4 regions of the Dysgonomonas sp. 37-18 genome follow, and region 2 is predicted to be linked to each of the others. Evidence: riboswitches for the same ligand, from Rfam matches in the RefSeq annotation. Region 2 holds a riboswitch; each other region holds the start of a gene.

Region 1 (8,034 bases), on a different contig from region 2:
CCATATTACACCAGGCATATCTTCTTTTCTAGCTGCTGCCGCTGCCTTAGAATCTCAATTTACTATCCCGGAAAAAGTACAGACAATCATTCTGACAAGAGGAGAAGGACGAACTTCTATGCCGGAAAAAGAAAAGTTACATTTGTTGGCACGTTCACAAAGTACAATGTGTATTTTCTTGAGTGCATCAGTTGTAGATCAGGTTCAGCAAGAGCTTATGGAACATTATCCACCAGAGACCCCTGTTGCGGCTTGTTATAAGCTGACATGGAAAGACGAAAAAATATACCGTGGAGAATTAAAAGACTTAGCTAAAATTGTCAAAGAAAATGAACTAACCTTGACAACAATGATAGTTGTAGGAGAAGCTATCGGAAATCGCCAGGGATTGTCTAAACTTTATTCACATCAGTTCAAACACTTGTTTCGGTCTTAGATAAAGCTCATTGCCTGATATTACCGAACTCATCAATTAATAAGATATCTAATGTGCCATTGGGAAATAAAGGAATACATACCTGATGGCATCTTCTTACTATCAGTGAAAAGAATGTAGCTTCTGTTTCGGGAATAACATCCCATAACTGTCGTGCCATGGTTATTTGTTGTATAGCGTCTATTGTAGTCTCTGAACAACGGGCTTCTTTCGCTAATGTCGAAATAAACTCCTTATTCATAATCACCTTTTTACTATGGGTATCTAATGAACCTTCAGCTAATTTCACGGCTTTACCTATCATTATTCCCATTGTAAGGCGCTCAAAGCCTAATTCTGAAGCTGCAATAATAGTTTCACCTATAAAGTTACCATAATGAATAAAAGCCTGTGGAGGCAAATTGGGATATTGTTGTTTCACAAATCGTTCACTTTTAGCACCCGAATTGACAACCACATTCTTACATCCTAATGCTTTGGCAACCTGCATTTCGCGACGGATTGAGGCTATAAATGCTTCCGAAGAAAAGGGTTTTACAATACCCGATGTTCCGATAATGGATATACCTCCCGTTATTCCGAGTTTCGGATTAAAAGTCTTTAATGCAATTTCTTCACCTTTCGGTACAGATATAGAGACGTCTATTCCTGTCTTTAAATTTTGTTCCGGCAATTTATCCTGATAATGACGCATAACTTTGAAGAGCTCGCGCTTCATCATCATTCGGGGAGTCTTATTAATAGCAGGCCCTCCTATTTCAAGACCTAAACCGGGTAAAGTAACTACTCCAACTCCTTTTCCTTGCAGAAAGCGAACTCCTTTGTGTTCATGAGTTAATCGTACAGTAGATACTATCTCGTGTCCGTTAGTTACATCCGGGTCATCTCCGGCATCCTTTATCACAGAGCAACTCGCAAGCTTGCCTTCTAATATAGTCGAATGAATGGGAAGCTTTATCCATTCTCCATTTGGAAGAGTTATGCTGATTTCGGTTTGATTTTCCCTAGTCAATAATGCCGATAAAGCGGCTTTAGTTGCAGCCGTAGCATACGTGCCGGTAGTATATCCCGTTTTAAGATCAAAAAATTCAGGCAGAAGCTTTTCGATCTGCTTTCTTAATCCATTCTCACCATATACAGAAATAAAATCAGGAGATAAAGTCGGACGTTTCACGACAAGAACGGGAATATTCAGCTTCCGGGCTCCTATAACCTTCTCATTGAAGCCACCGGATTCGCCGCTCTCTTTTGTTATGATTGCCTGAGGTTTAAACTTCTCAAAGAGTAAGGTTTCATCTTCACCTTGTTGATAATATAAAACCTGTTCTATTGGGAAATTCTCTTGTTGTATGATAGAGCGTGATTCGTCTCTATCTAATATTCTGAACAAGCAATAATGCTGCTGCCAGTATGGTTTTAGTTTAGCAACAGTATTTACTCCGGTTAGAGCCAGCAAATTATCTATATTATTTTTTTCTAAGTATTCAATAGCTTCACTATAAGACCCAAACCAAAGCAAATCTTTTTCCTGTTTGGGATAGTTGCGTTCATATCTGACAACCGGGATATTTAATTCACGAGAAGCTTGTGCTATATTCTGATGCAATACTTTTGCAAAAGGATGTGCTGCATCTACAATTAGCTTTATACCTTTCTCTTTGCAAAAATCTATTATACCTTTCTCATCTAAACCTCCGGTAATATGAGTGCCATGTGCCGTTTCTATTTTCTGTGGTTTGGTTTTAGTTGAATAATAGAAATGCTTGGCTGCATTTTCACAAACGACAACAACTTTACGGCCTTCTGTGGTTCCTCCGAATATAAGTATCATATCATGATATGGTTTAAGAGTTCTTCTATACTTGTAATACCTATAGGCGATTGATCCGGCTTGTACAGTAAAATGCGGTTCTCCTTAATTTCGACAGAGAAATCAGATTCAATATCGCGTGAAGCTAAAATCCCATTTCGTAAAAAGGCTTTACGGATCATAGCATATATTTGTCCATGTCCTATAACTTTTATTTGCTTGTTAAAATCATTCTCGACTCTAAACAAACCTGTATATTGGTCAAAGACAATGCCTTTTCGAGCAAAGAAGTTGCTCAGATTTCCATCTAAAGATAAGTCTTCGGGAGTACCTATCTGAATCCCGTGTTCACTATCCATCAACCATATTTTGTCTGCTATTTGCAAAGCTAAATCAAGGTCATGGGTAGATAAGAAGATTGTCTTATTTGTTTTGCGAGATAACTGATGTAATAATTGCATCAGTTCTACTTTGCTTGGAAAATCCAGAAATGCAGTAGGTTCATCCAGAAGAATAATCGGCGTCTCCTGTGCCAGAGCTTTGGCAATCATTACCTTTTGACGTTCTCCATCACTTAGTGAGTCAACCATTCGCTCAGATAGATTTTCTATTTTTACGAGTGAAATGGCCTCTTCTATTTTCTCTTTATCTTCTAGTGCTAACTTTCCCCAAAATCCGGTATATGGACTTCGCCCTAAGCCAATTAGTTGATAGGATGTCATATTCTTTATTTCGAACTTTTCAGTCAATACGACTCCAATTAACGTAGCTAGCTCTTTTTCTGGATACTTCTCTATTTTTTTTCCATGAATAACGATATCTCCAGACAATTTCGGCTGAAAGGCGGTTAATGTCCTTAATAAAGTAGATTTGCCAATACCATTTGCACCCAATAAACAGGTAAGTTCTCCGCTGTATATATCAGAAGTGATATGTTCAGCTATCACCTTTATATTCTTTTGTGATGAATAACCTATAGCAAGCTCTTTTAGCTCTATTGTCTTTTCTTTCTTATGCATAACTCTAACCGACTTCATTTTTGCGTTTACCGAATAAGACGGAAATAACGATAGGTGCGCCAATCAATGCTGTTACAGAATTGATTGGTAATGCGCCTTCGAATCCCGGCATACGGGCCACCAAATTACAAAACAGAGCCAGAGAAGCACCAGTAAGAGTTACAGCAGGCATCAGTATCCGATGGTCAGACGAAACAAAAATAGTTCTGCACAAGTGAGGTACAGCCAGCCCCAAAAAAACGATAGGCCCGCAGTAAGCTGTTACAATAGCAGTAATGATGCACGAACAAACAATAACATAGAGCCGAGCTTGTTTTACATTCAATCCAAGGTTACGTGCATAACCATCACCTAAAAGCATCAGATTAAGAGTTTTTATCAACAGGAATGAAAGGGGTATTAATACGATCATGATGCCTACAAAAGTATACACTTGATTACCTGAAACTTTAGAAAAACTACCCAAACCCCAGATTACATAAGCTCTTACATCTTCATCGTTACTAAAGAATTTCAGTACACCAATGATAGCTGTTGCAATATACCCTATCATAACGCCGATAATAAGCAGGATAACGTTTCCTCTTACAAACCGAGAAATAGTTATAATGATAATCATTATAGCCAAAGCACCTGCTACTGCCGCTATAGATATTGCTATCTCGCCAAACAATCCCATCTTGATCAGTGCTGTTCCTCCAACACTACCTGAAAGTAGGATAATAAAAGCTACCCCCAGACTTGCACCTGAGCTAATTCCAAGTTCGGAAGGTCCGGCTAATGGATTTCGAAATAGAGTCTGCATCTGTAATCCACTAATAGATAGTCCGGCGCCAGCCACTAAGGCTGTAATAGTTTGAGGAAAACGAGATTTCCAGATAATATTCTCCCAGATTATAGACTCTTCCTTTATTCCGAATAGAATATTCCAAACGGAACCCACCGGTATGGAAATTGTGCCCAATACCAGATTCAGAATGAAGAAAACGAGTATAGAGGTAGAAATCAGTGCAAAAACTATCAGGGGACGTTTCATTTATTTAAGTAATTCGTAATAAACAGGAACATATTCGGGTAACAATGACGGATGAAATATTTTTATCAAATCGGCTAAAACTACTTCGGGCTCAACAGGAGTATTTTCATAGAAAGGTTTCTCTCGCAGATTACAATATATAAGCTTTTTATCCTTAAAAGCTTTAAAATCTGCATATCGAGCATCACTTTGTTTCAAAGCATCGTAAGTGAATGTTCCATCGTGGCTATTCACCATCCGCCAGTAATCAGTATTTGCCCCCTGTGAATAAACAGTTTCGAAATCGACATAAAAACCTCCGGATTCGTTATCATTTTTCATAAAATAATCGGCTCCTGCATCTCTGAATAGTTGTGCCAGATAGCTGTTTCCTCCAACTACATACCAGTTACCCGAATGTAATTCACCGCTCAACACTGTGGGACGTTCTGAAATAGAAGCAGACAATACTTTTAATTTATTATACTTGTTTTCTATATCGTCAAACTGTTTATTGGCTTGTTCTTCTATTCCTAATAGCATAGCAGTGAACTTAATCCATTCTGCCTGTCCCAAAGGAGAACTTTCTTTATATCCTAAAAAACTAATTAATGGTATATTCAGGTTTCGAATCGCATCGTATCCTCCTTTTTTGAATGGTGAAACAAGTATAATATCCGGATTTAGAGCGAGAATAACCTCATTGTCAAATTCACCTTCTATACCAATTTTTCTGGTCTTGTCTTCTTTGAGCTGTCTATTCATCTGTTCATTAAAAAGAAAGCGAGTGCTGGTTATCCCCACAACCTTATTCAAAGCATTGAGCTTAATAAAGTTTGATAGTTGCAGTGTGGTCATGCAAATTACACTGCAGACAGGTATTTCTATAGTCTGATAATCAGCAGGTATGCCCTCTTTGTTGCTCCCTCTATTGACCAGAGCGTATTTGTAATGCATATCGCTCTCCCCGGATGGATCGGTTATATCAACTAATTTATAGTTTGCGGAACTAATCACTTTGAAACCTTTGGCATATTTAATATTCATAGAATCTGCAGAGTTTCGATCTCCGATAGTTTTTGCATTCTTATTTTGATTACAGCCCGAAAATGTAATAACCAGAGTAAATAAGATAAAAAGTAGTTTTTTCATCCAGATTATTCTTTTGTAATTATTAATAGTGAGAAATAAGGAAATTTGCGATCTATTATTTTATGTATATCCTGCGTATAGAATTCTTTTTCTTTAATTCCTACATTCTCAAAATAATGTATTCCCACTTTATTTATTGAAGACATAGCCTGCTTAATAGCCTGTTCCGATTGAGAAGGTTTCATTATCACGATGGAGTTTCCAGCTTCTATTCTTTTCTTTAAATCATTGGATGATATTATCCCGGGAATGATATGCAATTCTTCTTCTTGTTTGGCTATATGGATATTGGCAAGGGCTGCACAGGCAATAAACGCCGGAATGCCGGCAATACGTTCTGTCGGAATATTTTTTGATATAAGATTATCTGATATATAATGAGTTGAAGAGTAAAATCCTGCATCTCCTTCTGCTACTACAACTATTTTTAATCTTTTCTCATAATGCTTTTCTATAAGCTCAGCAACTTCCTTATAGCAGAGTATAGCATGCGATCGATCTTTACTCATAGGTACATCAAAAAGAGAAATAACGGAATCATTAATATTCAGTTCCAATAAAATATCACGGCTACGGGATAACATATTTCCGACTGGTGAAACAGTCGAGGGGCAGAGAATAATATCTGCTTGTTGCAAAGCTTTTAAGGCTTTTAGGCTTATAAGTTCGACATCACCTGGCCCAAGAGATACAAATGTAACGAAATCAGACATATTTATTTTTAATTATTATAGTTACAATCTGCTTAATTCAACAAAAGGTAAGTAACTGAATACCTGTAGTTACAATAAATATGTTTAGAGATACGGATTTTGTATGTTGGTATATTCCGCAGCATACCAATACTGCCTTCAAAAACATGTAATGCCTCATATCTTATTTTATTATTGTAAAAAACTAATAAAATAAAACAACGAGTTTCCTGAAAATTAATAAAATAGCAATGAATACAAGATGTATTGCACAACCACTCCTATCCCTGGAAGCTTGGTGTTTATTTGTCAGATCTGGCAGGTCTTCTGGCTATCCTCCGGTTAAAAGCCTTCCCATTTCTTTCGAAACAGTGGCATGGAATTTTCAACCGATTTTATGAGAAATTACAGCTGCAGGTACAGCCCCGGATTCACACCGGGTTCCCTTTTATTACAACTTCATGATTTTGAAATTACAATACCGAAATCTGAGTGCAAAGGTATTAATATTTTTTATTTTGAAGCCCAAATTTCAACTTCAATTTTAAGCTCTTGTAAACCCAATGCCTTCACATAAGCAATAGTCATAGATGGGTATATTGTACCAAATAGATTATCCCATCTTGCGTCCAAAAAATCCCAATCAATATCTTCTGTAGCCCAGATATTGACTTTTATAACATCGTCGGAAGTTAAATTCTGACTTTCCAGAATTTGTTCAATATTCCTAAAAGTATTGTATACCTGTTCATTCATACTATCAGGAATAACTCCATAATTATCAGTTCCAATCTGTCCGGAGAAAGTGTATAGAGTTGAATTTTTAGGAATTATAGTCACATGTGAATATTTTCCGACAGGCTTTGAAATATTTTCAGGATTTAATCTGACGACTCTTTTGATTTTATCACTATTCATTTCAATTTTTCTTTAAATAAACAATCCAAATACCAAAGCGGTATTTCTTTTGTAATGCAAAAGTATAGGTAGTGTATTATTTGAAATTGGATAAAACCGACAACTCTCAGAAAAAGAAATACAATAGTTCTCGTAAATTGAATTGTAGAAAGAATACATCGCTAGCAAATGCTAGATAAGCCATTGAGGAAAGTTAGCTAAATACTCTTTTGAATTTAGTATGAAATTTCTAGGATTAGTTCCTGTAAATTCTTTAAATTCTCTGTTATAGTGCGATTGATCAAAATAATCATATTGATAAGCAAGTTCTGTAAAATTTTCAAAATTTGTCTGACGCAAAGAATTCAATCCCTCTTGAAAACGCATAATCCGTGAAAATATCTTTGGTGATAATCCAACAGACTGTTTTATAATTCTTTCTAATGTTCGCTCCGACAAATTCATTTCTAATTGGATTTCTTTAAGAGTTTTTCCATTTTGTAATAATGTCGAAGCATGCACCAACTTTTTATGATTATTTTTGACTCTTTCTATTTGCTTAAGGAAGAAAGAAGAGATTAGGCTTATTTTTTCTTCTAAAGAAATTGCGTTAACAAGTTGCTCAAGAATAGCATCCCTCACAATGTCTTCAAGTGAAATATTTTGATGATTTAACTCAAAAGCATCTAATCCAAAAATTGTTTTTAAAGCCGTTGGTTGCAAATATACGCCAATAACGCTAAAGTATCCACTAACTGTATGCTCCGTATATTTAGAATATTGCCCATATAAATACAATTGAGGCAACGCTTGTCCCTTTCTATCAAAAAACAAGTTTGGTTCTTGTTGAAATATTAATGCCGGTATTCCATCCGGGATAATCTTAAAACATTTATCACTAGAATTATTCGTAAAGTCCTCCAATATCCAAAAATATTGGATGTAATCTTGTAAAGCCTTTATAGGAATAAATTTTTTATAAAACATTTATCTTTATATATGTAAAATAGATA
Region 2 (8,034 bases):
CGGAGATAAAGAAACCGCAGAAAAGATAATAGGAAATTCGTTCCTTATGACTCTTTTATTCACAGGAGTACTTGTTACTACGTTATTTATTTTTCTCGATCCTATATTATTAAGAATTGGAGCCACAAAAGAAACGTTTCCGTATGCGAAAGAATTCTTACTCTATTACCTGCCCGGCAATATATTTCTGACCATGTGCTTCAATTTCAACAGCATGATGCGCGCTTCGGGCTATCCTCAGAAGGCAATGTATACAATGCTGATCGGCGTTATAGCCAACATTATAATAGCTCCAATTTTCATCTTCTGGTTCGAATGGGGAATAAAAGGAGCTGCGATAGCTACTATCATTTCAATGTTTATAGGGCTATGTTTTGTCATGTACCACTTCATGAACAAAAATAGCATGTTGCGTTTGCGCAGAAAACATATTGGCTTAAACAAAAAAATAGTATGGGCGGTGGCAAGCATAGGTATGTCTCCGTTTTTCATACAAGTTGCAGCGTCTATTGTCGTATTCTTCATCAACAATAATCTGAAAACCTACGGGGGAAACATTGCTATCGAAGCTTATGCCATAGCAAACACCCTGATAATGATTATCGTAATGATTATGGTCGGACTTACTCAGGGAATGCAGCCTATTGTAGGATACAATTATGGAGCCAAAAGAATACAGAGAGTTAAAGAAACCTTGTTTTACACAATAAAAGTCGGCGTGGCTATTGGCTGCATAGGTTTAGCTATAGGCGTGTTGTTGCCGGACATGATAGTTAAACCGTTCAATCCTTCGCCACCTTTAGCTGCCGAAACAGCAAAAGCCTTACGGATTGTAACAATTATGCTACCACTAGTCGGATTCCAGATTGTGGTTACAAATTTTTTCCAATGTATAGGTATGGCAGGAAAATCAATTCTATTGAGCCTTACCCGCCAGTTCCTATTATTATTACCAGCCTTGTTTATATTACCGCAGTTTTTCGGAGTAAACGGAGTATGGTATTCATTGCCAACAGCTGACTTTTCGGCAACTTTACTGACCGCAGCTTTGTTTATATGGCAGATAAATAAATTTAAGAAAATAGAATCCGCAGAGAGATTATAATATGATAGATCATTTGAACAAACAAAATATATTAGATCATTTCTCCATAACGGAGAATAACTTGCTTAAAGTAATAAACGAAGCTCTAGGTAAAGGTGCTGACTATGCCGACATATTTTTTGAGCACACTTTCAGCAACAGCATATCACTCCGTGATGGAGAAGTAAATCGTGCTGCCTCGAATATAGATTTTGGGGTAGGAATACGAGTTGTCTCGGGAGATCAGACAGGGTATGCTTATGTAGAAAATACCGAAATAGCAGAACTACTGAAAGCTGCAAAAACAGCCGCAGGAATAGCCTCTATACCATCAAAAGGAATAACTCCGATAGAGATAACAGAAAAACATTTCCGAAACCACTATAAAATAGAAAGGCCGTGGCTTGACATTTCTGTAGCAGACAAAAAATCATTTGTTCAAAAATTGAATGATCGAATTTTCGAGTTAGACGCTCGGGTCATCAAAGCGTCTGTCAGCCTGAACGATTCTACGTCTTATATTCTATTCTTTAACTCAGAGGGTATCCTTACCTGGGATTATCGCCCAATGAGCCTTATGTCTGGATCTTGTACAATGGAACAGGGTGGCAAGATAGAAAACGGATATGCTTCACGTGCCTACCGAAAAGGTTTTGAGTATTTAAACAATGATCTGATAGAGACTTTAGCAAAAGAAGCCGTTGCACAAACCTCTCTGATGTTTGAGGCCATAAAACCCAAAGGCGGTGAGATGCCTGTAGTGATGGGTGCAGGAAGTTCGGGAATCTTATTGCATGAAGCGATAGGCCATACATTCGAGGCGGACTTTAACAGAAAGAATATCTCTATATTTTCCGATCAACTTGGAAAACAAATCTGTTCATCCGACATAAATGTTGTGGATGACGGCACCATAGACAATGCCCGAGGCACAATCAATTTTGATGATGAAGGAGTGGAAACTCAAAAAACGTATATTGTGAAAGATGGTGTCTTGGAAAGCTATCTTCACGACCGAATAAGTGCCAAGCATTACAACGTATCACCAACAGGAAACGGACGAAGACAATCGTTCCGTTATGCTCCCCTACCCCGTATGCGGGTAACATATATGGAAAACGGAAGCATTCCCGAAGCTGACATTATAGCGTCAGTTAAACAAGGTGTATATGTAGATAATTTCACCAATGGACAGGTACAAATCGGAGCAGGAGATTTTACCTTTTTCGTAAAAACAGGTTATCTGATTGAGAACGGTAAACTTACTCAACCGATAAAAGATATAAACATCATTGGAAACGGAGCCAAAGTCCTCACCGACATTACAATGGTGGGCAATAATCTGAAGATAGATGAAGGCACATGGACTTGTGGAAAAGACGGACAGAGTGTACCTGTAGGACAAGGGCTACCTTCGGTTTTAGTACGCAAGCTGACTGTAGGTGGAGAATAATATCAGAAATTTACAGCATAAAAAAACAGGATCGATATTCACGAAGAAATCGATCCTGTTTTATTTTAAATATCAGCTACTGCAAATTATTCATTGATAATACTGAAAAGCTCTTCAGCCGCTTCACGTGGCCCTTCTTTGCTTTTACCATCAATCGCCAGAGAAGTATGCATCTCTCCTATTTTTGCATCACTTTCGTCTAAAGCCAAGAAGAATTTACGCACAAGCTTTTCGGCTTTATCTCTTTCTTGCACAGGGCCAAAAGGATTTGCGAAATAAGACTTAACAAGCCCTTTCTCGGTAGTTGTTCCTTTTGCCTTTCTTGCTCCGTCTTCAAAAACCTCTATTGCTTTATCGACATCCTCAAAGAAACTGATCTTTGTTTCCGATTCGGCATAATTATTAGCATATAGCATATAGTCAATCGTATACCCTCTCGATATAACCTCATAAGTAGATATCGGAATGGTTACTCGTGCATTTATTCTATCGGGGTTGGTGTAGATACCTCTATCAAGCTGAGCGAAAGCATAAGCAGGATCTAAGTCGTCGGTACGGACAAAGGCTCCTATCTCAGTTCCATATCCTTTTATCTGTCCATCAGCTTCAAATTGCAAATATCCCATATCATCGAATATTACACGCATGTGACGTATATATTTTTCGTTGAGCGTGCGGAAAGCTTCAAGACTTTCGGATTTACCGGCTCCACTATCTCCCATTATGATAATATTTGCTTCTTTACCATTCTTCAGAGCAATATTCACCATAGCCCCATGAATAGGCAGATTGCCTCTTTCCATTTGCTTGATATTATGCAGCGTAAGAAGCATCTTCTTCATATAACCAAAATAGTCGATATCATCGCAATAATTAGCATAACCGATCAATATATCATTCTTCTTATCCTTATGATAGAAAGTACGTTTTTCTTCATAGCCGTCAGGATATCCAAATACGTAAATCAAATCGGGTTTTTTACCTACATAATCATTGCCTTTAGCCAGCTCAAACAAGTTAGCAAGACCTAAACCATGACACATAAAATCTTTATGGAAATAGACAAAAGCTAACAAGTTACCAACTTTTGCAGGGTACAAAAACCACTCATCCTCATTCAGGATCAAATTAGCCAATGGATTTGTTTGATGTTCCTGGAAGATACCATCTCTGGTGTTCTTCTTCGTATATGAAATATAAGGAGGGTTGATAACTACTGTTCCTATAAATGGTATAGATGCAAGCCCCTTATACTCAATCGGGCAATTCCATTGCATATCGTTAAGCATCAAGCCTGCATTCGCCCCTGCGATAGTCTGACGGTATACGCTATGACTGTATCCCATTACGGTTTCTTCTGTACGTCTGTAGATAGATAGTATCAACTCATTAAGAAGTTGGTTTGCTTGCACAAATCGCACATTTTGAAGACCATCACCCATGCGATTGTTGTGAACAACAGTAACCCTTTCCAGCCTTCTCCAATAGTTATACAGCATTTCTATAAGTTCTATAAACAAGCCTTTATCCTTAAAGAATGGAGCAAATTTATTATTTACCACCAAAAGCTCATCTATTTCACATACAGTCAAAAGCTTCATAACCTCTATCAAAGACAAGGTTAGCTCTTCATCAGTTTTGAAATCTTTAATAAAATAATCGTAAATAATCTGGTTATCTTTCTTTATTCTGAAAATAAAGGATTCAACCACCCGATGAAACGCGTAACTACTTAAAATTTTCTGTCTGTTATCACAATACTTCAAAGAGAAATTGATGATAGCACGACCCCTGTTTAATGTAAATTCTTGCAGCATCTTTGTTATTAATTAGTTAATATATTAGTATCAAAATATTTTTATCCCTAAATCTTTTATCTTCTTTATTTTCTTTACACTCTTTTTCCGAAACAATAATGCGGCAATACATATACCGATTGCCAGAGAAAAGAGTAAAGAAGATGTCAATATAAAATTGTAAACCGTGTCATGCAATAAAAATGCTGTTTTTGCACCGGTCGTTCCCTCTTCATATATTCGTATACATCCCAGCATCGTCTTGTAGGCATATAAGCCCGGTATCATGGTTATACAAGCCGGCAATGTAAATACAACCGGAGGAGTGTGTATCTTATGAGCACAGTAGATACCCAAAAGCCCTATCACAACAGTGCCACTCAACGTAGCTGAGATCAAGCCAAAGTCGAAATACAACAACGTAAAACGAATAGCATGACCAAGCCCTCCCAGCAAACCGGCAACCAACAATCCCTTCTTTGGCGTTTCGAACAATAGTGCAAAGCCTATAGCAACAAAAAAACTAAGAAGAGCGTCTTTTAATATATCTATTAGCATAATCAAAAGTTATTTATTCCTATTATTGTCATACTAATAAACATCCCCACAGCGATACATAAAAGAATAAATCCGCCGAATGCTCCACGGGCTATACCTGTAGGAATATACCCTTCAAGCAAATCGATTATACTATTTATCAGAGGAACTCCCGGAATAAGAAACAATACAGAAGTAGCAATAGATGTTTGAGGCGAATAACCAAATCCAGATAAGATATTCAATCCTGATATGGTTGTTGTCACAAACGCTGAGCAGATTACAATAACCATCAGGTTAAACTTTCTCTTAATCATCTCCTGACGCACCGCAAGCCCGACAAAAGAGGCTACAAAAGCAAAAGCCCCATCTATTAAATTCCCTCCGGCCAGTAGGCATAACGATCCGCAAGCTATTCCAATAAACAGGCGAACAAGCCAAACGGAATAACGAGAGGTATCCTTCAACCTTTTTATACGCTGGTGCAACTCCTGCAAAGAAATCCGATCTTCGGCAAGTTCCCATGTCAGCAAACTGGTATTGGTGAGTATTCCAAAGTGTACCCCATGATGTATTATCTTTTTATTGGCCGTTACTATGTTTTCCTCATTACCCATATCGGTTACTGATACCGATACAGCAGTAAATGATATCAGCATTTCTACTTTATAGTTTGTCTTCTGTGCTATACGTTGTACATTCCTATTAATTCTTTCACAGTGGGCTCCCGATTCAAGCAACAGGGTACTGACCTCCAATATGATGTCTACAAATTCTTTCAACGACAACTCTTTGTCTGAACGTGTGTTTTCTACATCTGCACATCGATCATCAACATGCGAATAATCAAGAACGTTTGCGCGCATTTCTTTCTAAACTTTTTACGATTAAACATAAATGTAAAAAGCTCTTTTGAACTTCACAATGCTGCAATAAGAACACACCTGGATAATAACATCTCCTCCGACAAGAGGGATGAATGAAATTATTAGACATAACACTTTTATCGCGAAGCATTGTCAATCCGATTTAAGGCAGGTATCCTGGCTTTCACCATTTCTATTTTCCTTCCCATCTCTGCACGAAACAGTGGATTTTTAAATAGAAACTTTCGCGGTGATTACAGTTGCGCGACAGCTCAGGACTTTCACCTGATTCCCTATTCTCCTCAATATCTGAGGCACCTTAGCGGTTGAAGAATAATGATAAAGAACTTTCGGGAGGCAAAGGTATAGGAAAAAATAATAAATAGCACATCTTTTTTATTTTTTCCTATACAAAAAGATATAAAAGAAAACAAAAAGAGAAGAGTCTCAATCAATAAGCATTTTTGCATTAAATGTTTATTTTTATGCTTAAAAACATATAACTTTGTCACAGGTTTTGGTGTCATTTACTATATCCATAGAAAATGATGAAAAGGGAATCAGGTGAAAATCCTGGACAGACCCGCTGCTGTAAGCTCCTCCAAAGACTTTGAACAATACTCTATCCACTGTTCTTACACTGAATGGGAAGGATGCTCAAAGATAAAGTAAGTCAGAAGACCTGCCAAGACCATATAGTTGGAAGCTTTCGAGGAATAAAGCTGAAGATTTAGGATGGGATTTTTTCAAATAGAAAAAGCCTTCTCTATTTTATTTTTATTCTGTTACATTTATTTAAATACGTCTGTATTTATTTCTTATTCTATTCCACGTAAGCTCTGAAAATTGAGTACTTAGAAATTTATTTTATAATCAAATGGAAGCATATAAAAACTTTAAAGGCACACGGTGGCAAGAGGAAATCAATGTAAATGATTTTATACTCCAAAACTATAAAGAATACACAGGAGACGAATCTTTTCTACAAAACCCTACTGAAGCAACAATCAAGCTATGGGAAAAGTTAAGCACAATGTTTATTGAAGAAAAAGAGAAAGGCATATATGATGCCGAGACTCGAATACCTTCTCAAATTGATGCTTATGGACCCGGATATATAGACCAAGAGCTGGAAAAAATTGTAGGGGTTCAAACAGACAAACCGCTAAAAAGAGCAATATTCCCTAACGGAGGTCTCCGTATGGTGAAACAGAGTTTGGCCGAATATGGTTATAAACTCGACAAAGGGACAGAAGAAATATTCTCAAAATACAGACGCACACACAACGAAGGTGTATTCGCTGCTTATACCGACAGCATCCGCAGAGCCAGAAGCAATGGATTGTTAACGGGCCTACCCGATGCTTACGGACGTGGACGTATTATCGGCGATTACCGCAGAGTAGCTCTTTACGGTGTAGATCGATTAATCTCAGAGCGAGAAAAACGTTTCCAAGAATGTGACCCAATTGTGATGACAGACGATCTGATTCGTCTTCGTGAAGAGCTAAGTTCGCAAATAGAAGCATTACTAGCCTTGAAACGTATGGCTGCTTCGTATGGCTTCGACATTTCTCAACCGGCGAATACAGCCCAAGAAGCTATCCAATGGACATACTTTGGATACCTGGGTGCTATCAAAGACCAAAATGGTGCAGCGATGAGCCTCGGACGTGTAACTACTTTCCTCGATATATATATCGAAAGAGATTTACAAGCAGGCTTAATAACCGAGATAGACGCACAAGAGCTTATTGATCATTTTGTAATGAAGTTACGCATAGTCCGTTATCTTCGCACCAATGAATATAATGAACTATTTTCGGGAGATCCTGTATGGGTAACCGAATCGATCGGAGGTATGACAAACAACGGAAAGTCGATGGTTACGAAAAATAGCTACCGTATGCTTCATACACTATACAACCTAGGGCCTGCACCCGAACCTAATCTAACAATATTATGGAGCGACCGTTTACCCGAAAGCTGGAAGCATTATTGTGCCAAAGTTTCTATCGACACGTCATCACTCCAGTACGAGAATGACGACCTGATGCGTCCTCAACTAGGCGATGATTACGGTATCGCATGTTGTGTATCGCCGATGCGAATAGGGCACCAGATGCAATTCTTCGGGGCAAGAGCGAACTTACCAAAGGCTCTACTATATACAATCAACGGAGGTAAAGACGAAATAACCAAAGCGCAAGTATTACCAAAGCACTGGGTAGAAAAGGTATCAGGAGAGTATCTTGACTTTGAAGAAGTGTGGGAGAAATTTGACCGCACCTTAGATTG
Region 3 (8,034 bases), on a different contig from region 2:
TTTTGAAAATACTATTGGAGAAAAAGATAATAAAGGAAATTATAAGATGATGTCCTTATTTTTAGATTCCGCTGTTTTTCCGGGAACTCAAGGAGGTCCGCTAGAGCATATTATAGCTGCAAAAGCTATTGCATTTAAAGAAGCGCTAAGTGAAGATTACTATAGCTATGCTACTCAGGTTGTAAAGAATGCAAAAAAGCTTGCAAGTTCATTGATGGATAAAGGCTACAAAATTATTTCGGATGGAACAGACAATCATTTAATGCTAATAGATTTATCTAACAAATCAATTGATGGGAGGTCTGCACAAGAGCTTTTAGATTCTGTTGGTATTACAGCTAATAAGAACATGATACCTTATGATGAAAAGTCACCTTTTATTACTTCGGGAATTAGATTTGGAACAGCAGCCCTTACCTCACGAGGACTAAAAGAGGAAAACATGGATGATGTTGCAAATCTTATAGATTCTGTATTAACAAACAAAATGTGTATAATAACACTGAATAGATTAAGAGAAAGAGTTCGAGAATTTATATCAGAATTTCCGATTTATTCAAATTGTTAGATTATGGATACAGTGAAAAATAATCTTTTTGTAATTCATCAAAGAATAAAAGTAGCTTGTGATAGAGCAAACCGTGATGCTAATGATGTAAGATTATTATTAGCAACAAAAACGGTTCCGGCTGAGAGGATAGGATTTGCATTAGAATGTGGAGAAACTTTAATAGGGGAAAATAAAGTACAAGAATTAAAAGAAAAAGAAGAGAAACTGACTCATTATAATTGTGAAAAACATTATATCGGTCATTTACAAACGAATAAAGTTAAAGAAGTCCTAAAATATGTGTCTTGTATAGAGTCTATAGATAGACTTGATCTAGTACAAAAGTTAGATCAACGGCTACAGTTTGAAGGCAAAAGTATAGACATACTGGTGCAGGTAAACACATCCTATGAGGAGAGTAAATTCGGCTTAGATCCAATAAATGTTATTTCATTTATAAAAGAGGTCGCAAAATATGATACATTGAAAATCAAAGGCTTGATGACAATAGGTTTATTCAGTGCTGAAGAAGAAAAGGTAAGAAGATGCTTCAGGTTACTAAAAGATATCCAACAACAAGTTATTGAAGAGAATATATTGAATGTAAATATGACTGAACTATCGATGGGGATGAGCGGAGACTTAGAAGTTGCCATTGAAGAAGGAGCAACTATTGTTCGTGTTGGTACTGCTATTTTCGGAGAGCGAATTTATCCGAATAGCTACTATTGGAATGAATTGGGAAAACTTAATTGAAACTAAAAAATATAGAAATGAATATATGCGGATTATTTGATATGGATGGGGTTATTATCGACACAGAACCACAATATACCATTTTTTGGAATAAAATTACAAAGCAATATAATATTCATGTTGAAGATTTTGAGAATAAGATAAAAGGAATGACTATTCCTCATATTTTTAGTTATTACTTTAATAAATTAATTATCAGATAAAGAAGTAGAACAAATTCTTCGGGATTTTAGGTTGTTTGAAGAATCTGTTCAATTCTCTGATGTTCTCGGTGCTATTGATTTTGTAAAAGAACTCAAGCTCCATAATATCAGGGTGGGCTTAGTGACTAGTGTAACAGAATTAAAACTAAACCGCGCTTGCCAACAGATGCAGTTTGATACACTCTTCGATGTAATAATATCCCCAAAAGATATACAAAATGGGAGGCCCGCTTCGGATTGTTTTTTGTTAGGAGTAAAAAGGCTGTCTTGTGAAACTAGAAATTGTATTGTGTTTGAAGATTCTTTAGCTGGCATTACGGCTGGGAATGCTGCCGGAATGTCTGTAATTGGACTGGCTACGACTCATACAGAAGAAATATTGATGGACAAATGCATAATAGTAATTTCGGACTTTCGGCAGATTACAGTGAATTGGTTAAAGACAATTATATCAAATATATAAAACTATGAATATCCATCAAGCGGGTCGTATATCTCTAATAAATGTGACTTTAGTTCTAGTTCTGATAAATACTGCCGGAATTTATTTCATCAATGATGCATTTGCTGTTAGTATATTGATTGTAGTATCGATTATTATATGGTGTTTCACTCTAAATTTTTACAGAAGTCCCAAACGTGTCTTCGATGGTGACATTGAAAATTCTATTGTTTCACCTGCTGATGGTAAGATTGTTTCTATCGAAGAAGTATATGAACCCGAGTTCTTTAAAGATGAAAGATTATTGGTCTCAGTTTTTATGTCTGTGTTTAATGTACATGCAAATTGGTACCCTGTAGACAATGTACATGTTATATACAAAAAACATCATAGAGGAAGATTCAGAGCAGCATATTTACCTAAGTCGAGTACAGAAAATGAGCGATCTACAATCGTTTTAGAACGAGAAGATGGGCAGCAGATACTAGTCCGACAAATTGCAGGAGCGATGGCCAGAAGAATAGTCACTTATCCCGAAACAGGTGGTATTGGAAAACTAAACGATCATTTTGGATTTATTAAACTGGGTTCAAGAGTAGACATGTATCTACCTCTTGGAACAGAGATCAAGGTTGAGATAGGACAAAAAGTTATCGGCTGTAAAACTTTAATAGCAGTAAATAATATAAAAAATAATGAAGCTATTTGATGTATTTCCTCTGTCTGAGATAAATATAGTCAAAGGAGAAAGGCTTTATTCTTAAAGATATTTACTAAGGATACGTACACCTTTTTCCAAATTGGCCTCAGAAAGAGATGCGTATCCGATTCTTATCCCAGATATTACACGATCATAACTAAATCTATCAGGAGTATAAAAGCTGACCAGTTCGAAATTTACTTTTTCCTTCAATTGATATAAGTCGATATTCTTGATTGGTTTCAGCCAAAAAGCGAGCCCTCCATAAGGTTTCTTATAAAGAACTTTATCTTTCATATATTGATCTAACAGATTCGCAAAGAAATCTCGTTTAGCTTGGTAATGAGTTAACATACGTTTTTGATGTCTTCGAATATCACCAGAAATAATCAAATCTAGGATAGACTGCTCCATGATTGCATCGCCTTGAAGATCTACCATTTTACGCAATCTCCCTATTTGAAGTATAAAATTCGGATTACTCACAATATAGCCCACCCTTACAGCGGGCGCAATTAATTTACTTAGTGTTCCGATATATACATAATTACGAATTCCCTCAAATGAAGAAATCGGCATAATAGGACGTTGATTGAAATGATATTCATTGTCATAGTCATCTTCAATAATGGTAAATCCATACCTGTTAGATAGCTCGATAAGTTGAAATCTTCTGGCCAAACTTAATGTCACAGTAGTCGGATATTGATGATGTGGTGTCAGAAAAATGGCTTTTACTCGTTTCTTTTTTACTATATCTTCAATCTGGTCTACATTGATCCCATCGTCATCTACATTCACGGGTATTAATCTTGCTCCTACATGTTCGAATGTATTCCAGGCAGGTCTGTATCCCGGATTTTCAACTAACACAACATCTCCTTTTTCGAGTAAACAATGAGCTGTAAGAAATAATGCCATTTGACTTCCACGTGTAATGCACACATCAGCAACCGATGTTTGCATACCTCTATTTTGATTAAGCATAGTGGATATTGTTTCACGAAATTTATTATCACCAAATTCGCTGGCAATATTCATGATTTGCCAATGGGCTTTGCGGCTAAAGATACGTCGATATGCTCTCGCCAATTCTTTCATCGGAGTATATACTGCATCCGGAAGTCCGTCATCGAAAAATATTAAATCGTTTCTGAATATCTCACTTGGTTGAATTTGAGATTTCTTCTTTTTTGAAACTTGAGATATCTGTATTTTATTTGATACATAAGTTTTCTTTCTTTCCTCTGAGATAATCCAACCCTCATTAATAAGGATATCAAATGCCAGAACAACTGTATTGCGATTAACTGATAATTCAGTAGCCATATGCCGTGTACTGGGCATTGTTTCTCCAGCCTTCAGTACGCCACTCTTAATCGATTCTATTATCAAATCAGCTATCTGTATATAAATGGCCTTATCGCCAGATCTGTTTAATTTGGTATGTAATAGTTTTAAGTTCATCTTTTTGGACTATTCATCTTCTTCTAATTCGAAAGGTAAATATAGTCCAATCAATTTATATTTTAAGCAGAAATTATATAAAAATAAAAGAATTAAAAGATTCCATTTGTTAATATTGGAAAAGGAAAATATAACCCAAATGAAGCAAATAATTCAATAACCGTTATTTTGAAGCATTAAAATTTCTAAACCGAGAATAAAATACAATCATTATTTTCTTTTTTCATTTAAAAACATTTATTTACATTTGTGCCAGATTTGGTAATCAGTATATTTCATATCCTGATGAAAGGGAACTCGGTGAAAATCCGGGGCTGTACCTGCAGCTGTAATTCCTCGTGTTATATCGGTTAAATATTCTATGCCACTGTTCTTTATCCTAGAATGGGAAGGCTTTTAACCGGAGGAGAGCCAGAAGACCTGCCAAAAGACAAATAAACACCAAGCTTCCAGGGATAGGAGTGGTTGTGGATACTTTATGTATACATTGCTATTTTATTAATTTTCAGGAAACTCGATGTTTTATTTTATTAATTTTTAAAGAATTATAAAATAAGATATGAGGTATTATTTATTATTGGCAGCAGTATTTCTTTGCTGTCAATTGCTAATTGCACAAATTGCCGATACGACTCGGCATGTTGTAAAATCTGTTTCTCTAAAAGAAGTTGTTGTTACCGGTACTGGTACTGAACATTACATTAAAGATGCGCCTGTACAAACTGAAGTGATTTCAGGAAGAGCTTTAAAGGAATATGCGGGGCGTGATATTGAGGATGTATTGGGAGGCTTGTCTTCTTCTATTACTTTTAACCGGAGTGACATGGGGAGTAATATTCAACTCAATGGTCTGAAGAATGATTACATACTTATTCTTATAGACGGAAAAAGGCTAAATGGAGACATTGGCGGGCAAAACGATTTAAGCCGTATCAATATGAACAATATTGAGAGGATCGAGATTGTAAAAGGAGCAGTTTCTTCATTATATGGTTCAGATGCAATCGGTGGTGTTATAAATTTCATAACTAAAAAGAACAAAGATAAACTCAGTATTTCTAATACTTCCCGCATAGGCAAATATGGAGATCTAGATCAAAGTAATATTTTTGCATTAAAGCATAAAAGGTGGAGTTCGAATACTTCATTTTCTTTGAGTCATACTGATGGTTGGCAGAATACAACTCAAGAATGGTATAGAGGCAAACTCTATGAAAACAGTGTTACAAAAACAGTAAATCGCTCTACCGATTATACTATTTCACAAGATTTATCGTATCAGGTATCTGATAAACTCACATTAAATACGAGTGCTTCTTTTTATGAAAAATGGACTTATCGTCCTATGGGTATTCCTCAGTGGCGGTTGTATGACTTTTATTATAGGAATCAGTCCTATAGTACAGGAGGAAAATACAATATGCAAAATAAAGATTACCTTACATTTGACTTATCATTTGACAAATACGATTATTTTTATGACTATACAAGTCGTGAATACACAGACTATTTTGATGAGAACGGAGACCGTATTGTTTACTATGCAGAAGATCGCATCCTTCAAACATCCCAACGGCGTGTATTGGGTAATTTGAAAGGTGTCTTTTACCTAGATGAACAAAATACATTAAACACAGGAATCGAATATATTTGGGATCAGCTGATATCACCTTATCGTCTTGAAGGAGATAAAGCTACAGCTTACTCTGCATCGGCATATGCTCAGGATGAATGGAATGTGACAGATCGATTTAATATAACAGCAGGAATCCGATTCGGACAACACCGGGAATTTGGCCAAACATTCACACCTAAAGTTTCGGCTTTGTACAAGTTCCATAACTTTAATTTTCGAGGAACATATTCTAATGGGTTTAAGGCTCCCTCTATAAAGGAGTTGTATTATCACTATTATGCTACCATAATGAGTAAATACAAAGCTTATTATGGAAATATCAATCTAAAAGCTCAAAAATCGGATTATTATGCATTAAATATCGAATATCATTTACCTCGTTTTAATGCAAGTGTAACCGCCTATCATAATAATATAAGGAATATGATTTCTCTTCAGACAATAGAAACTTCTTATGAAGACAAACTACAGTTGGTGGAGGAAACCATGAAATACGTTAATCTGGCAAAAGGGCGGACTTATGGTATGGATTTCACTTTTGACGCCGAATTGCTAATGAATATAAAAATAGGAGGGGGGTATAGTTATCTGGATGCTAAAGGGCAACGTACAGATGATGAAACAGCAAATGATTATATGAAATACGTATATATAAACGGCACTTCACGGCATAATGCAAACATTCGTATTTTATGGCTTAAACCGTGGCAGAAATATAAATTAGGACTTAGTCTGAATGGACGTTACCAATCAAAACGCTATTATACAACAGACGGTGATACAAGGGGCTATCAGATTTGGAGAGTCAATACATCGCATTCTTTTCTTGATTCTAAAAAAATAAAATTGGATATCAATATCGGAGTAGATAACATATTCAATTATGTCGATCGGAGTCCTTTCGGACATAATAGAGGGACAACGTCCCCCGGTCGGAATTTCTACACTTCTATTATCGTAAAATTTCAAAATCAAAACAAATAATTATTTTAAAACTATTTATTATGAACAAATTCTTAAAGAATCTTCTAACATTTTCCATGATCCTTTCTATAGGATTTTTCAGCGCTTGTTCAAATGATAACGAGGATGAGAAAGACGATAGAAATGCTGTTGTAATCAATAAAAAGAACGAAACAGCCTTACTCCTTTGCTCTTTCGGTAGTACTTACGAACAGCCTCAAGCTACTTATGATCAAATTATAAAAGATTATCAGGCAGCCTTTCCGAATACAGACATCTATATGTCATTTACATCTCGTACTATAATTTCTCGTGTGTATGCGCAGATTGGTAAAGCTTATTCTCAACCCGATCTATGGCTAAGCGCAATCGGTAAAGCAGGTTATAAAAATGTATATATACAATCACTACATATTATTCCAGGAGAAGAATACCTTAGCCTAATGAATACGGATGTGAAGAAAAACTTTATGATTCCTTTTCCTAACGTTAAAGTAGCTAAAAGTTCTTGCTTGCTCGAAACAGAGGAAGATGTCGATGCTGTTGCTCAAATCCTTTACAAATATTATAAAAACCGATTAGATGCAGGAGAGGTTGTTGCTTTGATGGGGCATGGTAATCCTGATACTGAATACACGCATGCAAATGAGAGGTATGCCCAACTTGAAACCGCATTGCAAAATTTGAGCGGAGAGAAAAATATCTTTGTAGGAACAGTAGATTGGGGATCTAAAATGTTTTCATACATACGTACTGAAATTGAGGCTTTTGCCACTAGAAAAGGTATAACCAAAGAAAACTATAAGAAGATTACAGTTAGCTTGGCTCCCCTGATGTCAATTGCCGGGGATCATGCCCAAAATGACTTGTTGGGAGGTCTGGAAGACGGTCAGAGTTGGGATAAGATTAATCCGGAAGAACCGGATCACGAAGCTGAGTATAGCTGGAAATTAAAATTAGAAAAACTTGGATTTACAATTGGTGCCGATGGAACTAACATAGACCCGAAACATTTCAATGTCGTTGGTTTGGGAGATCATAGTGCGATACGTACAATCTGGCTTGATCATATGAAACATGCTGTCAAAAATGCAACATCATGGAATGAGCATTTAGGCGAATAAGTATTATTGAATATTTTGACAGTATCCATAATATTGTGTCCCGTCCTTAATATAGGTTGACAGGATTTATGCTAGAATATCATATGAACCGATGAATTTTGATTCATCGGTTTTTTGTTTTAGGTGTCTAACGTTAGGGGTTTCCATATTTAAGTCTATTATTATAAATATCAATCAAAAAAGAAGGTAACTC
Region 4 (8,034 bases), on a different contig from region 2:
ATTTCAGGTCGTTGAATACTGTTGGTTTATTAGATGCATTCTTTACCCTATCTTTTATTTCATTGTATCTGCGTTCTGTTTCTTGGAAAAGCGAGTCAGCTAGCGCTTCTTTTCCGTAAAACAATGCATGGTAGCGTATCCATTCGGCACGACCGAGAGCAGTATCTTCCATATAGTCAGTAGTAGCAATGATAGGAATTCTTAACTTATCCAAATAGCCCATGCCGGTTTCCATCGCTGATACAATAAGTGCAGATGGCATCAGATTGATTAATTGTTCAACATCCGGTTTATGCATACTTCCCAAATCGATAATCTTTCCGGCTTTCAATCGTTCTTGGATATAAGGCAGGTCTATATATTTGGCCTGACAGACCCCTGTTATACGATGCTGCTCATCTATTTCTTTCAACATACTACATTGAATCGTAGAAAAAGCGATCACAGTTTGCAATGGTACTTTTACTATAGTTCCTTCAGGCAGGTTCTTCGGAATTTCTTTATCACGATCAATTAATATATATCGATAGAGAGTACGCACTGTATCCCATGGGTCACGTACGGTTACCAATTTGTAATCTTCATATTGTTCTACATTGAATCCACGAGCATGTCTTAGCTGATATTTTTCAATATTTTCATTCTCCTTATTCCCGATCGAAGAACAGGAATAAAGAGTTGAGCAGAAAACAAAGAAGTATAATAAGTTTGAAGATTTCATAAACAGTCTTACTTACTAAACTTAATTTTCAGGCTGGCATAAAATGTACGTCCGGGTGATAAAGTCGCATAATTGCGGTTGAAAGGTTTATCATCTACAAAGTCAAAGATATTTTCAATACCTAAACCCGGTTCAAATACAAGACCATTTATACTCTTGAATGTATGACGTGTAGCAAAGTTCCATAATTGATAAGCACGTGCATCATCACCATCATCATAATATCTACGGCTTTGCAGGCGTCCGTTTAGATTAAAATTTGACTTGAATAACCCGAAATCTTTAAACCAATTCAGGTTAACATTTCCTGTATGACGGCTGATACGTTGAAGACGCTTTCCTGTATCGAGGTCTTTGGCATTCACATAACTATACCCTCCTCCTAAAGTAAGGTTATAACCAAGGTATGAATTAAAAGTAAAGTCTACGCCTTGAATACGAGATCTTCCGATATTATGATACGATGATTTCTTATTATATCCTTCAGCTATTTCTTCGGGTGTTAATTCGATTTCATATGTATCGATCTTATTTTTCAGATTGTTAATATAGCCTGTAACAGTCAATGAAAGGAAATCTTTTATATATTCAGCATTGACAGAGTAATAGTTTGAACTTTCAGGCTTCAGATCTTTATTCCCTACACTTAAAGTGGTTTTACCTTTGCTCGTAACTTCAGTTTTCATGAATAGCTGCTTCAATTCAGGAGTTTTGAAACCTGTAGCGTATGATACTCTGAAGTTGAAATCATGAAGAGTATACATTGCACTGACTTTAGGTGTAACCCTGTTTTTGAAGGTTTCATTGTATATATATCTGACCCCGGGAACAATATTCAACTTTCCGAAAAGATTTATTTCATCCTGAGCATAAAAAGCCAATGTATAAACATTTCTGGAACCTCCGATGCTATCTGCCGGAGCATATAGGTTGTCTACCTTGTACTCTGAACCTACAGTTACTTTATTGAACTTTCCGGCGTTGAATGTACCTTTCAGATTTATATTATTGTACTTCTGTCTTCTCACAAATTCTTCATCTCCAGGCATAAATGTGACACCGTTTTTGTCTTTGGTTTCTTTCAGGTAAGCTTTAAAGTATTCGAAACGGTCGGTATTCCAGTCTAATGTAATCAAGCCATTATTTTTCAGTAAATACTTTGCACCGGCACCAAATGAATAGTCGACGTATTTCATATCGAACCCATAAGTACTTACGGGGCGTTTAAATTTTTTGTCGAAAAGACTTCCCTCTACATACATGCTCAATTCTTTTGTCGCCTTATAACCAAAACGTTGGCTAAAAACATCAGAATAGAAGCGTAACATAGCTTGTTTATCCGTATCTACTTCTTTATCGTTTATTATTTCCTTTTTATTTAGTTGCCATCCGTCAGCCTGATTCCGCTGAAAAGAAGTAGACGAAGAGAAGCCCCCAATATTCAGATATAGGTTAGCATTTTGAGTAAATTGTCCATACTCTGAGAAGCGTGTCTCTGTAGAAAAATTTACTAAGTCTTTTGGTTTATTGGTTATAATATTAATAACTCCCGCTATTGCATCCGAACCATACAAAGAAGAAGCGGCTCCTTTCAGAACTTCTATCCTCTTGATATTTCCCATATCAATGCGGTTTAAGTCTACGTTACCTCCGACATCGCCACCAAGTTTTTTACCATCAACTAACACAAGTATATATCTATTGCTTAATCCATTCAGTTGCATGTACGATCCCATTGCATTAGGAGTAAATGACATGGAAGGATTCAGAGCAATCATAGCGTTTTCGAATGTAGGAATATTCGTGTTTTGGAGTTCCCTCTGAGAAATAACATCTATTGCAACGGGTGAGTTTTTAAGTTTGTTGATTGTGCCGGTACCTGTTACTACTACTTCATTCAGTTTAAGAGGAGAATGTTTCATCCGAATAAGGATGTTGTCATTAGATCTGTTTATTGTCTCACGAGCTCCATTATAATCCAGTGCACTAATTCTTAGAAGATTATTACCTTCCGGGATTTTTTCAAGACTAAACTCACCCTTCAAATCTGTGGATGTTCCAATGGTTGTGTACTCAATCCATACGCTGGCGCCAGCGATCGGCTTTTCATTTTCATCAACAACTCTTCCGCGCAAGCTCAACTGAGCGAACGAAATACTTGCAATACAGCATAGCAATGCTGTTAGCATAATTCTTAGTTTCATTAAAAAAGAAGTATAATGTTAGTTAATTATATTCCTGACCCCGGGAATATCTATTAATTTATGCTAGGCAGGTTTCCTGACTTGTTCCATTTTGAGAGGCCTTCCCATCATTATGACAGTGGCAGTGGTGATACTCAAAATTTTATGGAATTCACAGTAGCGGGCACTGTTTCGGATTCTGACCGAATTCCCTTTTATGCAACAGACGAATGTCTGAATGCATCACCTAAGCGGCTTCAAAGGTAATTGAAAAAAAATAGGATTAAAAAGAATTCTTAAAAAATATATTTTCTTGGTAAAATTCATTTCATTGATGGCTTTTTATACTTTTGCTGAAAATAAAACCAGATTACTCATGAAAGTGATTTCCAGTTTTCTCATAGCTGCGCCAAGCTCGGGTTCAGGAAAAACAACAGTTACTTTAGGCTTATTAAGAGCATTAAAGAACAGAGGTCTTATGGTACAACCATTTAAGTGCGGACCTGATTATATAGATACGAAATATCACGATATGGCTTCAGGCAATAAATCTGTCAATCTGGATTTATTCTTATCATCAGAGAATCACGTCAGATATCTGTACTCAAAATACGCATCAGGAAGTGATGCTTGCATTACAGAAGGAGTGATGGGGCTATTTGATGGATATGACAAAATGAAAGGAAGTAGTGCCGAAATTGCAGGATTATTGGATATCCCTGTTGTTATGGTTATAAATGCCAAATCTATGGCATATTCAGCAGCTCCGTTATTGTATGGATTCAAAAAATTTTATGAAAAGATAAATGTCATCGGAGTAATTTTTAACTATGTTGGTTCCGAGAGCCATTATAAATTTCTCTCGGATGCTTGCCACGATGTTGGTATAGTTCCACTAGGTTATCTGCCTAAAAATGAAAATCTAAGTGTGCCTTCACGTCATTTGGGATTAAGTACCGATCAAGATTTTCTTTTAGATGACTTTGCTAATATTGCCGCATCAATTGTAGAAAAACATATTGATATTGATAAATTGTTATCATATACGCAAGTTGAGTTAGGAAATTCAGAACCGCAGCGAATTAAAGAACATGCTTCTCGGGATCTGAAAATAGCAGTTGCAGCCGACGAAGCCTTCAATTTTATGTATCATGAAAATATAGAATATTTAAGAAAAATAGGAGAAGTGACCTTCTTTAGTCCTTTAACAGACAAATATTTGCCAAAGTCAGATTTTGTTTATTTCCCGGGAGGATATCCTGAATTATATGCAAAACAGCTAAGCGAAAATAAACTGCTACATAAGGCTATTAAGGATTATGCGGAAAATGGAGGTAATATTCTTGCAGAATGTGGTGGAATGATGTATCTGTCTTCATCTATCGCAGATAAAGATGGTATAGAATATCCAATGGTAGATATTTTCAAGCAAAAGGCTTCAATGGAGAACATGAAGCTTAAATTAGGATACCGTCAATTTGAATATAATAGTATAACTGTTAGAGGACACGAATTTCATTATTCACATATTGAAAATAACATGGAAAGTATAACACAGCAGTATAATGCAAAGGAAGTTCCAGTGAATACAAAGCTATTACGCTACAAAAATGTAATTGCAGGATATACTCATATATATTGGGCTGAGATGGAGGATTTGTTGCATTTATTTAAGTGATAAAAGTGTAGTTTGTATCAAGTGCACCAACTCTGATGATTGGTTACAACTCATAATAACATAGTTTATCATATGTATCGATATATAAGTTTTTTTATCAGTTCTATTGCATAAACCGTTATAGAAAGTTATAATCTGAGAATATATCATCAAGAAATTATATTTACTTATTACCTTTAATTCTCAAATTAATTAAATAATGAAACAAATTTTTATTAGTGCAGTATTATTCATGACTGCCTTTACTCTAAATGCACAAAAATTTAATGTAGGAACGTATAATGTTAGAAATGACAATTCATCCGATGTGGGTAATATGTGGAAAGATCGCTTTCCGTATATTGCAAAGTTAGTACAGTATCACGACTTTGATTTCTTTGGAACTCAGGAGGCTTTACCGAATCAATTAAAGGATATGAAAATTGCTCTACCTGGTTATGATTATTATGGGGAGGGAAGAGATGGTAACGGACAAGGGGAGCATTCCGCAATATTTTACAAAACAGACAAATACAGATTACTAAGTAATGGAGACTTCTGGTTGTCTGCCACCCCTGATGTACCTTCTAAAAGTTGGGATGCTCCTTGTTGCAATCGTATTTGTACATGGGTTGAATTACAGGATATCAAATCAGGTAAGAGTTTCTTCGTTTTCAGTGCTCATTATGATTATGAAAAAGATTATGCACGCAACGAAAGTAGTAAATTGATATTGACAAAAATCAAAGAAATAGTAGGGGATAATCCCGTGATATTTATGGGAGACCTAAATGGAGGAATGGATAGTTCTTGGGCTCAGCTTCTTAATAACTCGGGAGTGTTAAGAAATACCTATTATGATGTTGAACAACCGTATGCCAATAACTCGTCATATAATGCTTGGGGAAAGCCTCTTGAAGAATTAGATAGTTTGGATAGAGCTATTATAAACAACAACGAAATATTGGATCATATCTATTTCAGTAAGCACTTTAAGACAAAGAGATGGGGTATGTTAACTGATACTTATAATATCGGTAAATTTCCATCAGATCATTTTCCGATATTAGTAAATGCAGAATGGGCTAATTAGGCTAAGTTTAAAGGAAAGAAATCGGAATATTTATTTCTGTCCTCTTACAGTGTAGATATAATGTAAACATTTTTTTTCTGTGTCCTGTTAAATAAGAAGGCTTAAGATCTTTGTATAAATAACATAATTCCAGTTATGGAAAGAAATAAAATAAGAGAGCGTTTAATCTTAAAACCTTTTGGCTTAGAATATATAGACCAATTTAATGAACTGTTGCGTTATGTATTTCAGGTAACCAATAACGATATCCTGCAAAGTGGATATAAGGATGGCGAGATTGTAAAGTCTAAACGTCCCATTCTCAAGAATGCAGATGTTATTGGATGGTTTAATGATGATCAGCTAGTCTCTCAATTATGTATTTATCCTTGTCAAGTAAATATTCATGGAAAAATATTTTCAATGGGAGGTTTAACAGGAGTAGGTACATATCCTGAATATGCAAACCTCGGATTGATGAATGATCTCATAAAATCAGGTCTACAAATAATGAAAAATAAAGGACAATGGATATCTTATCTCTATCCCTATTCTATCCCTTATTATCGGCGTAAAGGGTGGGAGATAATGTCCGATCATTTGACTTTTACAATAAAAGATAGCCAGATACCCAAAAACATTGCGGTAAAAGGCTTTGCTGAAAGATTATCTGTTAACCATCCGGATGTAATCTCGGTCTATGATAAATTTGCACGGAGCAACCACGGGGCTTTAATACGGGCTACACAAGAGTGGGAGGAATATTGGAGATGGGAAAATGAAGAGGAAAGAACCGCGGCTGTTTATTATGATAAAGATGACATTCCGCAAGGATATATCTTATATTGGATAGAAGAAGATATATTTCATATCAAAGATATTATATATCTAAATCAAGAAGCAAGAATAGGCCTATGGAATTTTGTCTATGCTCATTACTCAATGATAGAAGAGGTACAAGGAAATATATACAAGAATGATCCTCTTCACTTCTTTTTGGATGATGGACAGATACAAGAGACAATCGAACCTTATTATATGGCTAGAATAGTTGATGTGATTGAATTTCTTAATAATTTTCCGTTTAAAAACCTGGATGTATTTACTCCTTTCCACTTTGTAGTTTCCGATTCGATCGCAGAATGGAATAGGGGAGCGTTTGGCTTAGTTAAAGATGATAAAGGCAGGCTTACTCATACAAGTGAAGCTGTAGGTAAGCCTGTATATCTCGATATTCAAACATTGACAACTATGCTTATGTCGTATCGTAGTCCTTCATATCTGCATCGGATTGAACGACTTCAGGCAGATAATGATATCGTTGAAGTCCTAGAACAAATAATACCAGATAATCAACCGTATTTTTCTGATTATTTTTAATTACTTTTTCTATAATAATAATTGAAGCTTTATATCTCTTACTTGACTTGCTTTCTATTACACTATGAGATGTGATTTAAGTAATAGGCCTGACAAGAGTTATTCACAATTTTACATATAGAGTTGCTAAACTTTTTTACTGCATTTCAGACAATAGAGATATTAGTTTTTCCGCATGTCTTTCAGCCCTGTTTTTTATTTCATACTCACCATAACCGGACACACCGGATGTTCCATGAAAATATACAGGGTCAATGTAATTCATTTGTGCAAAATATGCTGTCTGTTCCAGATTTTTACAAAATTCTAGAACTCGGAAATGATGCTTTTCAAGTGTTCTATAGTGGTCTTCAAATGCACCTACCGTAAAACTTGGCACAAAATTCTTTCCTTTCAGTTTGTCGCCTTGTGAACCATAAGCAAACTGATGAACAAACACATAGTCAAACCACTGCTTTAAGATTGCAGGCATATTGTACCAGTAAAATGGATACTGAAACACGACTGTATTGTGCCTCAATAAAGCGTCCTGTTCGGCTTGCACATCAATACTAAAGTCAGGATAAAGAGCGTGCAAGTTTCGAATTTCTATATCCAAACTACTTTTTTGCAATCGTTCTACAATAGTTTTATTTGCTATCGATTTATTAAAATAGGGATGAGCTAAAATAAGTAATACCATACTATAATAATTTTAGTTGCAAAACTAATTATAGTAATCTATCTTTGCAATAACTATCATAATAGATAGGTTGGAGGTATGGCAAAGAATATTGAATTTAATGGAAAAATGTACCATTGCACAGTCAGTTTGGCAATGGATATGATTGGAGGAAAGTGGAAAGTAGTGATATTATATTACTTAAAAGATAGAGAAAAGCGTTATAGCCAATTGCGAAAAGAAATGCCGGATATAACCGAGATGACATTGAGCCTCCAATTGAAACAACTGGAAGAAGTGGGATTGATATCAAGAACTGTATATGGAGAAAAGCCTCCAATAAAAGTCATATACAAACTC

The links. A riboswitch is a leader RNA that binds a small molecule or an ion and turns the genes downstream of it on or off. The one in region 2 is predicted to bind cobalamin.
Region 1: another riboswitch for cobalamin. It lies ahead of BGO84_RS03370 (precorrin-2 C(20)-methyltransferase); the one in region 2 lies ahead of pflB (formate C-acetyltransferase).
Region 3: another riboswitch for cobalamin. It lies ahead of BGO84_RS13095 (TonB-dependent receptor); the one in region 2 lies ahead of pflB (formate C-acetyltransferase).
Region 4: another riboswitch for cobalamin. It lies ahead of BGO84_RS03430 (TonB-dependent receptor); the one in region 2 lies ahead of pflB (formate C-acetyltransferase).

What each region holds. Positions count from the first base shown of each region.
Region 1 covers NZ_MKVC01000008.1:100,168-108,201, reverse strand. The annotation lists gene cobM (precorrin-4 C(11)-methyltransferase) at 1-436, shown strand, start outside; gene cbiD (cobalt-precorrin-5B (C(1))-methyltransferase CbiD) at 444-2,267, opposite strand; gene BGO84_RS03385 (ABC transporter ATP-binding protein) at 2,264-3,265, opposite strand; gene BGO84_RS03380 (iron ABC transporter permease) at 3,270-4,301, opposite strand; gene BGO84_RS03375 (ABC transporter substrate-binding protein) at 4,302-5,432, opposite strand; gene BGO84_RS03370 (precorrin-2 C(20)-methyltransferase) at 5,438-6,145, opposite strand; cobalamin riboswitch at 6,424-6,625, opposite strand; gene BGO84_RS03365 (RidA family protein) at 6,638-7,042, opposite strand; gene BGO84_RS03360 (helix-turn-helix transcriptional regulator) at 7,214-8,008, opposite strand.
Region 2 covers NZ_MKVC01000031.1:19,244-27,277, reverse strand. The annotation lists gene BGO84_RS12565 (MATE family efflux transporter) at 1-1,105, shown strand, start outside; gene BGO84_RS12560 (TldD/PmbA family protein) at 1,107-2,537, shown strand; gene BGO84_RS12555 (phosphoenolpyruvate carboxykinase) at 2,624-4,354, opposite strand; gene BGO84_RS12550 (threonine/serine exporter family protein) at 4,385-4,891, opposite strand; gene BGO84_RS12545 (threonine/serine exporter family protein) at 4,894-5,736, opposite strand; cobalamin riboswitch at 5,886-6,073, opposite strand; cobalamin riboswitch at 6,238-6,441, shown strand; gene pflB (formate C-acetyltransferase) at 6,614-8,034, shown strand, end outside.
Region 3 covers NZ_MKVC01000033.1:11,177-19,210, reverse strand. The annotation lists gene glyA (serine hydroxymethyltransferase) at 1-568, shown strand, start outside; gene BGO84_RS13120 (YggS family pyridoxal phosphate-dependent enzyme) at 572-1,306, shown strand; gene BGO84_RS13115 (HAD hydrolase-like protein) at 1,324-1,509, shown strand; gene BGO84_RS13110 (HAD family phosphatase) at 1,541-1,972, shown strand; gene BGO84_RS13105 (phosphatidylserine decarboxylase family protein) at 1,977-2,660, shown strand; gene BGO84_RS13100 (PLP-dependent aminotransferase family protein) at 2,712-4,118, opposite strand; cobalamin riboswitch at 4,361-4,561, shown strand; gene BGO84_RS13095 (TonB-dependent receptor) at 4,678-6,738, shown strand; gene BGO84_RS13090 (sirohydrochlorin cobaltochelatase) at 6,759-7,841, shown strand.
Region 4 covers NZ_MKVC01000008.1:117,437-125,470, forward strand. The annotation lists gene BGO84_RS03425 (ABC transporter substrate-binding protein) at 1-721, opposite strand, end outside; gene BGO84_RS03430 (TonB-dependent receptor) at 730-2,925, opposite strand; cobalamin riboswitch at 2,974-3,170, opposite strand; gene BGO84_RS03435 (cobyrinate a,c-diamide synthase) at 3,239-4,582, shown strand; gene BGO84_RS03440 (endonuclease/exonuclease/phosphatase family protein) at 4,782-5,654, shown strand; gene BGO84_RS03445 (GNAT family N-acetyltransferase) at 5,790-7,013, shown strand; gene BGO84_RS03450 (NAD(P)H-dependent oxidoreductase) at 7,150-7,695, opposite strand; gene BGO84_RS03455 (helix-turn-helix domain-containing protein) at 7,774-8,034, shown strand, end outside.